Regions from separate parts of the Cupriavidus sp. HE11 genome, predicted to be linked through region 2. Evidence: predicted binding sites of a transcription regulator. Region 2 holds the regulator's gene; the other holds the start of a gene.
What was found. The regulator FliA, encoded in region 2, starts transcription of late flagellar genes. The targets are predictions, from matches to a motif close to CTAAAGTTTNNNNNNNNNNNGCCGNTA.

Region 1: ACOABP_RS13360 (DUF342 domain-containing protein) is a predicted target of FliA. The motif match lies at 2,542-2,568, and genes of this name have one in related genera.

The regions. Positions count from the first base shown of each region.
Region 1 is NZ_CP184464.1:2,875,383-2,879,907, reverse strand. Features, by position in the region: gene ACOABP_RS13365 (response regulator) at 43-474, opposite strand; gene ACOABP_RS13360 (DUF342 domain-containing protein) at 814-2,427, opposite strand; gene ACOABP_RS13355 (class I SAM-dependent methyltransferase) at 2,654-3,493, shown strand; gene ACOABP_RS13350 (DUF1415 domain-containing protein) at 3,544-4,116, opposite strand; gene ACOABP_RS13345 (NAD(P)/FAD-dependent oxidoreductase) at 4,119-4,525, opposite strand, start outside.
Region 2 is NZ_CP184465.1:1,713,817-1,718,341, forward strand. Features, by position in the region: gene flhF (flagellar biosynthesis protein FlhF) at 1-1,124, shown strand, start outside; gene ACOABP_RS24995 (MinD/ParA family ATP-binding protein) at 1,137-1,946, shown strand; gene ACOABP_RS25000 (RNA polymerase sigma factor FliA) at 2,056-2,772, shown strand; gene ACOABP_RS25005 (flagellar protein FlhE) at 2,772-3,230, shown strand; gene paoA (aldehyde dehydrogenase iron-sulfur subunit PaoA) at 3,519-4,175, shown strand; gene ACOABP_RS25015 (FAD binding domain-containing protein) at 4,172-4,525, shown strand, end outside.

The DNA of each region.
Region 1 (4,525 bases), on a different replicon from region 2:
CGGATTTGTCTCAATAACATTTCAAGGGACGATGCAGGCCGGTCACGACACCACGCGCGGATGGTAGACCGGCTGCCATGCCTCGCCAATGCTGGCGCGCATCGGCACGAATCCATCGCACCCCAGAATCTGCAGCACCACCGCCTCCATGCGTTCGACCGACGCCGACTTGGGCAGATGCTCGACGACGCCGTACGTCTCCAGCGACACCGGCACGTGCAGCCACATGTTGTCGGACAGCAGCAGGATGCGTGCATGGGGCAGCGTCTGATGCAGCCGGCGCAGCAGGTACCAGTTGTCGCTGGTGTCGCCGGACATGCCGTAGACCACGATGGACGTTTCCAGGCCGGGCTCAAGCGCCACGACGCCGCCCGGATCCACGGCACGCACGGCGCCGATGCCCGGCATCCGCTCCAGCAGCCGTTGCATGCCCAGGCGCACCAGCGGTTGGTCTTCGATTACGAGTGCGGTCATGTTGCGTCTCCCCTGGCGTCTGGTTTTGATTCGGGAGACTCAGCAAACGGCGTGCCAGACAATTCCTGACCCGTCACGCAGATCGCGTGCAACCACCGATTGGCCGAAATGCCATGCGTACAGCGGCTTTGTCGGTTTCGCGCACCCGCGCATGAAAGACAAGGCGCCAAGCATGCGGGCGCCAGGATGTTACGGGCGACGTAACGTGTCACCCCGGGGCCGTAACGTGCAGCCCCCCCCCCAACCCGAACTTCCAGACGGAACGGCGAACCGGCCGCCAGCCCCGCGGCAACCGGCCGGTGCCGGTGTCGGCGCCTGCCCGGCCCGGCCTCGCCCGAATCAGGTCACCGTGATGCGGTCTTCGATCACCCGCACCTGGCCGCCCGTCTTGTCTTCCATGACCTTCAGCACCTTGTGCCCCACCTGCAGGGTCACGCCGCCATGAATGCGGCGGCCCACCGCGATCACCGCGTCGCCCGACGGCTTGATCTGTTCGTTCAGCTTCGCGATTTCGGCATCGAGTTCGAACAGGTCGCGATTGATCTTGTACATCGTGGCGCGCGCCTTCTCGCGAACGTCGCCCTGCGCGCGCTCCGGATTCTTGGCGAAGAAGGCAACCAGCTGCTGCAGCTTGGCCTGGTCGTCCAGCACCTTGCGGCGGCGCGCTTCCAGCTCGTCCTTCTGCTGGTCAGCGAACGGGTTCAGGCCAACCTGCACGGCCGTGGCCGATCCGGCGGGTGCGCCCAGGGTTGCCACGCTGACCGACTGCAGTGCGCGCGTACGACCGCCGCTGATGCTGCCCTGGGACGTGGGCGTGCCAACCACCACGCGTTCGCCCGCCGACACATCGCTCTGGCGGATGCCGCTTTCGACCACCACCTCGGTCTCCGCCTCGACGATCGCGTTCTGGATATAGCGCGCATGCACCGCGCCCTTGGTGCGCACGCTGGCTACGTCGTTGGGGTCGCCACCGTGGGCGGAGTCCGCCTTGCCGATGATGCCACCCTTGACGATCACGTCGCCGCCCGCCTCCACATGGGCCGCCTCGATGGTGCCCTGCACAACCACGTCGCCGGTGACGCGCACCGACATGCCCGTACGGATATCGCCCGACACACGCAGCGACCCATCGAAATTGACGTTTCCCGAATGCAGGTCCACGGCATCCACGTCCACCACGGGGCTGACGATCACGCCGTTCGGCAGCACGCGCGGCGATCCGGCGATCACCGCGAGCAGCAGGTTCGGGTCGTTGGGGTCGGCGGCCACACCGGTCAGGTCTGCCGCATAGGGGGTATCCACCACGGGTTCGGCGGCAATCGGCTTGCCCAGCACGTCCATGCCGTCCTTGCCGGATCTGGCCGGAGTGCGGCGCATCAGCGCCGTACCGGGATTCACCAGCAGCAGGCTGCCAAGGTCGCGCAGGTCGACGCGTTCGTCCTCGTTGTCGGCCTGTTCCGGCCGCTTCTGCTGCACCAGGCTGTCGAAGCGGGCCGTCTCGCCCTGCACGGGCGCCACGCCGCGCGCGATCTCGCGGCCTTCGCAACTGCCCGCCTCCAGCGCCACGCCAATGGCCGCCGAGTCGAGCAGCGCCACCACACCCATCGACGCCGCAGCGGCGGCAATATCGCTTTCCTCGATGATGCGGCCGCCTTCGGGCGGCATCAGCGTCAGCTGCAGCTGCAGCTTGTCGGCGGTGATCTCCAGTTCGAAGGCGCCGTCCAGCACCGTGCCGATCACCGCGTCGATTTCACGGTCGGTCAGCTGGCACTGGGTCAGGAATCCGGTCACGGCGGCCTGGTCCAGGCGCGCCCCCTGCCAGCCGTGCTCGGCCAGCGATGCTTCCAGCGCCGCCCGGTCCGGCGGCAGCCGGCCGGTTTCCGGTGTAAAACACGCCCTTACCTGATCGCCCGGCTGGTTGAGTTCCAGGCGTAATCCCACGTCCGCGTTCATGGCTCCCCGCTTTCTCGTTCTGCATGGCGCCATGCCGGCTGGGGTTCGTGCCCCGGGGTCCTTCCGCTTGGACGGCCGTACCTGCGCCAACTCTGCTTGTCGTGATCGAAGGTTTAACGGCAGGCGCACGAGTGAGCTTTAGCCCACAAAAGTAGGGGGCCGGTGTTTTGACGGGGTTTTCGGTAAACTGTCGGCCTTTCCGAAGCATCCACAGCCCCATCCGCCGATGTCCAGCACCCACGAAGTCCGTCCCGGCCAGTCAGTCGAACTGCTCAAGGAACTCCACATCCTGACGCGCGACGGCAAGATGAACCAGGACAGCCGCCGCAAGCTCAAGCAGGTCTACCACCTGTTCCAGTTCATCGAGCCCCTGCTGAGCGAGGTAAAGGACGCCAAAGGCGCCGTGTCGCTGGTGGATCACGGCGCGGGCAAGTCGTACCTGGGTTTCATCCTTTACGACCTGTTCTTCAAGGACCTGAAGGACAGCTCGCATATCTTCGGCATCGAGACGCGCGAGGAACTGGTCACCAGTTCGACCGCACTGGCGGAGCGCCTGGGTTTCCCGGGGATGTCGTTCCTGAACCTGTCCGTGGCCGATTCGATCACTTCGCCGGCACTGCCCGAAACCGTCGATGTCGTCACGGCACTGCACGCGTGCAACACCGCCACCGACGATGCCATCCGCTTCGCGCTGGCAAAACGCGCGCAGCATATCGTGCTGGTGCCCTGCTGCCAGGCCGAAGTGGCTTCGGTGCTGCGCAAGCACAAGGGCCGCCTGCTGGCCGGCAATCCGATGACCGAAATCTGGCGCCACCCGCTGCACACGCGCGAATTCGGCAGCCAGCTGACCAATGTGCTGCGCTGCCTGCAGCTTGAGGCGCATGGCTACCAGGTCAGCGTGACGGAACTGGTCGGCTGGGAACATTCGATGAAGAATGAACTGATCATCGCCCAGTACAAGGACTTGCCGCGCCGGCGTCCGGCCGAGCGGCTGCAGCAGGTGCTGGAATCCGTGGGACTGGAGGAACTGGGCGAACGCTTCTTCACGTCCGCCACGCCCGCCTAAGCGGAGGCGCGGCGTCGCGCCGCGTCCGTCAGCACGCCAGGGTCACCGCCTCAGAGGTCGCTCTTGCCGGCCATCCACTTGAGCCAGCCCGCGTGGCCCAGCTCGCGCAGGGTTTCCATGTTGCGCTCGTAGATGTCTTCGGCCTCGGGAAAGGCCTCCGCCGCGCGGGCGATGCTGTCCTCGCGCAGCAGATGCAGGATCGGATACGGCGCGCGGTTCGTGTAGTTCTCGATATCGTCCGGCGCCGTGCCTTCGAACTGGTATTGCGGATGGAAGCTCGCGATCTGCAGCGTGCCTTCCAGCCGCAGGCTGCCAAGCAGCCGGTCGGCAAAATACAGGAAGTCGTTGTACGCCAGGAAGTCGGCCAGCGCGTGCGGCACGATCAGCAACGTAGTATCCACCTGCTCCGGATCGGCTTCCGCCAGGCCTTTCAGCTCGCGCTCCAGGTCGTCCAGCACGTCCTCGTCGCGCGTGGCCTGACTGACCACGTACCGCACCTGCCCCTTCACGTGCACGCTCTTGGCGAACGGGCACAGGTTCAGGCCAATCACGGCACGCGTGAGCCAATGGCGCACATCGGCGACGATGCGCTCATCTTCCGGTCGGACGGCCTGGTCGCTCATCGTCACTGCCCTTTCTCGATGTGCAGCGCCACGGCTTCGGCCACTTCGATGCCATCGATGGCCGCCGAGTAGATCCCGCCCGCATAGCCGGCGCCCTCGCCGGCTGGATACAGCCCGCGCACGTTGATGCTCTGGTAGTCGTCGCGATTGCGGCGAATGCGCAGCGGCGACGACGTACGTGTCTCCACGCCCGTCAGCACGGCATCGTGCATCGCAAACCCGGCAATCTTCTTGTCGATCTCGGGCAGCGCCTCGCGGATGGCGTTGATGATGTAGTCCGGCAGCGACGTGCTCAGGTCGGTGGGCGTCACACCCGGCTTGTACGACGGCTCGACCGAACCCAGCGACGTGGACGCACGCCCGGCAATGAAATCGCCCACCAGCTGGCCCGGCGCACGATAGTCGCTAC
Region 2 (4,525 bases):
CGCTGCGCCCGATGGTGCAGCAGGTTCGCCTGGCCATGTGCCGCGATGCCAGCCGTGCGTGCGAGCGCTACGTGCTGGCCGTCACGCAGAGCGTGGCCCAGACCGTGCAGGGGCGCCGCGCGCCGCAGATGATGCAGCACACGCTGTGGCTGGCCGACCGCGACGGCATGCCGCTCGCCAGCACCGTGGTGCCGGTGGGCCGTGCGCGCCAGTCGCTGACCGAAGCCGAGGCCGATGCCGAAGCCGCCACCGTGCGTGCCACGCTGGCCGCCGCCCGTACCGTGGTCAACCTGAATACCTCGTTGCCCGGCACCGCCACGCTGGCACGCTGGCAACAACTGGGCGAGCGCTGGGTGGCCGGCACGCGCAAGACCACGCGCGTGATTGCCGATGGCCTGGCCAACAAGCTCGATACCGTTGCCGATTCGCTGACGTTCCACGCGGTGGGCGACGTGACCTGCCGCGATCGCGCCGCCGCGCACTGGCTGGCGCACTGCCTGGTCCGCATTCCCGAAGGCCAGGTGCGTACTGCCGCGCGTGGCCGCGGCAATGGCGCCGAGGCCGGCATCGAGGCCTGCCTGGTGGTGTCGCGCATGGTCGATCACGAAACCGCCGACACGCTGTCCGTGGAATACGCGCTGTGCGATCCGGCGCTGGCTGACGACGCGTCGCAAGTGGCGCGCTGGCTGCACTGGACGGTCGCCGCCGAGGAACAGTTCCGCACGCTGCGCCACGCCGTGGAGCACTTCGCGCAGGAAGGCGATGCCGATGCATCGCTGTGCGCCGGCATGGTGGCCGTACAGCTGGGCCTGACCGCGCTGCGCCTGCAACACACGCCCACGCCCACCGCGCCGGCATTCCTGTCGCGCCTGGCCGGCCGGGCTTCGGCACGCGTCAATGCGCCGGTGCCGGGCGCCGTCCTCAACGAGGGCATGGGCCGTCTGCTGGCACTGCTCGACGTGCTCGAAAACTACCCGGGCCGCGGCATGGCAGCGGCCATGCCGATGATCGAAGATGCACCGGAGCCGGCGGCATCCGCAATGCATGCGATGCAAGCCATGGACACCATGGACGCGCTGGTCGCCATCGAAGACACGCCGCAGCTTGCGGCCGCCGGGGAGTAAGCGTTGAACACGATGGCCTCCGATCAGGCCGAAAGCCTGCGCCGCCTGCTGGCACCGCGCGTCACGCGGCGCATCGCCGTGGTGGGCGCGGAGCAGGGTGTCGGCACCACCACGGTGGCGCTGGGCCTGGCCAATGCGCTGTCGATGCAGGGCGAGCGCGTGCTGCTGGTGGACGAAGACATGTACGGCGCTCGGGCAATGCGCCCGGCCGGTGCCGCGCCGGTCGCCACGCTGGCCGATGTACTGGACGGCCGTGCGCCGCTGGCCGTTGCGGCCGGCACGCGCGGTGCCAGCGGCATTGCCGTATTGCAGGCAGGAGCGATTGCCGCCCGCCCCGACGAACGGGCGCTGGCGGCGCGACTGCCTGACGTGCGCTCGATGCTGGTCGATGCCCGCCGCGATATCACCGGCGCGCTGTCGCCGCTGGCAGGCATGGCCCACAACTTTGTGATCGTCATGCGCCCCGAGGCCACGTCGATCACCGCCGCCTATGCATGCATCAAGCGGCTGCATCACGAATACGCATGCCGTCATTTCCAGCTGGTCGTCAACCTGGCGGCAGCGGAAGGAACGGTCACGGCGCTCGCGCGCAACCTGGCCCGCACCGCGAGCCAGTATCTGGGCGTGGAGGCCAGCCTGGCAGGGTACCTGCCGATGGATCCGCTGGTGGCGCGTGCGCTCCAGCTGGGACGGTGCGTGGTGGAGGCGTACCCCGCCGCCGCGGCCACCGGTGCGTTGCGGCACATCGCCAGCAGTATCGGCGCATGGCCGCTGCGTCACGAAGCATCGTCCCTGGGAATGGCCTCGGCCGTTGCCGCATAAACGCAAGAACAAGAAGTCTCGACAAGACCGGAAACTCAGCCTGCCAGCCGCCGATTCTCAGCCTCTCCGGCGCTGGCACAAACAGTAAGCATTTAACGAGAGTTCCACCATGTATACGATTCAGGGAAAGCTCGAGCAGGCGGATGTGGTCAAGTCACACGCGCCACTGGTGCGGCGCATTGCGCTGCAGCTGGCGGCCAAGCTGCCCGCCAGCGTGCAGATCGACGACCTGATACAGGCCGGCATGATCGGCCTGCTCGACGCCGCCAAGCGCTATGAAGACAACCATGGCGCCCGGTTCGAGACCTACGCAAGCCAGCGCATTCGCGGCGCCATGCTCGACGAGGTGCGCGCCAACGACTGGCAATCGCGCAGCCTGCGCCAGTTCACGCGCAAGATCGAGCGCACGCAGCGCCAGCTGGAGCAGAAGCTTGGCCGCACGCCGATCGATTCCGAGGTGGCCAAGGAACTGGAGATGCCGCTCGAGGAATACCAGGAGCTGCTCAACGAGGTCTATGGCTGCCAGCTGCTGCACTACGAGGATTTCGAGCGCTCGGGCGAGGAGGACTTCCTCGATCGCCATCTGGGTGTCACCGACGATGCCAACCCGCTGACCGTGCTGATGGAATCGGGCATGCGCGAGGCGCTGATCCGCGCCATCGACAAGCTGCCCGAGCGCGAGAAGCTGGTGCTGTCGCTGTGCTACGACCAGGAACTGAACCTGCGCGAGATCGGCGCGGTGCTGGAAGTGACCGAATCGCGCGTGTGCCAGATCCGCAGCCAGGCCATCGGCCGCCTGCGCACCCAGCTGCGCGGGATGCTGTGATGCGACGCGCCCTGGTCCTGGCCGTGCTGTGCGCGATGGGTCCAGTGGCAGCCCACGCGCAGACCTACGCTCCGGTCTTCACGAAAGCCACCTATGAACTGACCGGCTCGCGCTTTGCGTGGACGGCATCGTCGGTAGGGCCGCAGATCACGAACAAGGGCCAGCGTGCCCTGTCTTCGCCCGTGGTGCCGCTGGCAACGATGCCGCAGGCCATGGGCCGCATTACGTCCGTGCGCTGGCGCTACAGCTTCACGCGCACGCCGCCCGTGGACCTGCAGGCATATCTGTGCAATGCCGACCGCTGCGTGCTGCTGACGGGCGCCGAGGGCAAGACCGATGCCTTTGTCGGCGACGATGCCACCAAGGGCTTTGTCTTTGCGTATCGCGTACCGGGCCAGGGCGGACTCACGCCGATGCTCCAGGGCCGCAGCAACGAGGTGACCGTCAGCTACCGCTGAGATCCCGAGTTTTCACCGGCCATCCCTGGCCGACCCGATCCACGCCGATCTTCCCGCAGGTCTCCCGCCTTGCCGCTGGCGCCCGTGCCGCCGGTGGCACGCTTCATGCGCCTTTCCGCCCTGGCAACGTGCGGCAAGCGTGACATCTGTTCCCTGTGCAATCGGTGTGCATATTTACGGCGGCATTGTGTCTGCAATGCCCGCTGGCGCCATGTAATTCCTACGTGCAAGTCCCGCCACGTTGCCATCGTCTGTCCGTCATCTGTCAGCCAGAAAGGATCCAGCGACATGGAAGATTTCAGCGACATCAAGCTTTCGCGGCGGGAATTCGTGATGGCAGGCGCGGCTTCGGTGAGTGCCGCCGCCTTGCCCGCAGGGGCCGCCTCCGTCACTGCGCCCGCATCGGCGGTAACGCCCGCCGCCCTGAAGCCGGTGGCTTCCAACGTATCGTTCATCGTCAACGGGCAACCGCGCTCGCTGACGCTAGACACGCGCACCACCCTGCTGGATGCGCTGCGCGAACACCTGCACCTGTCCGGCACCAAGAAGGGCTGCGACCACGGCCAGTGCGGCGCCTGTACGGTGATTGTCGATGGCCGGCGTCTCAATTCATGCCTGACCCTGGCGGTCATGCACGAGGGGGCCCGGATCACCACGGTGGAAGGGCTCGGCACGCCGAACAACATGCATCCGATGCAGGTGGCCTTCGTCAAGCATGACGGCTACCAGTGCGGCTATTGCACGCCGGGCCAGATCTGCTCGGCGGTCGCCGTGCTCGACGAGGTACGCGCCGGTATCCCGAGCCACGTCACGCCAGACCTGAACGCGCGGCCGCACCTGTCGCCAGGAGAAATCCGCGAGCGGATGAGCGGCAATATCTGCCGCTGCGGCGCGTATTCGAACATCCTCGATGCCATTACCGAGGTCGCGGGGAGCCAGACATGAACCCCTTTACCTATGAGCGCGTGGCGACGCCCGCCGATGCGGCGGCAGCCGCGATGAAGACGCCGGGTGCCCGCTTTATCGCCGGCGGCACCAACCTGCTCGACCTGATGAAGCTTGGCATCGAATCGCCGATGCATCTGATCGACGTGAACGGCCTGGCGCTGGACAAGATCGAGCCATTGCAGCAAGGCGGACTGCGCATCGGCGCGCTGGTGCGCAATACCGACCTGGCCGCCGACCCGCGCGTGCGGCGCGATTACGGCGTGCTGTCGCGTGCGTTGCTGGCGGGCGCGTCCGGCCAGCTGCGCAACCGCGCCACCACAGCCGGCAACCTGCTGCAGCGCACGCGC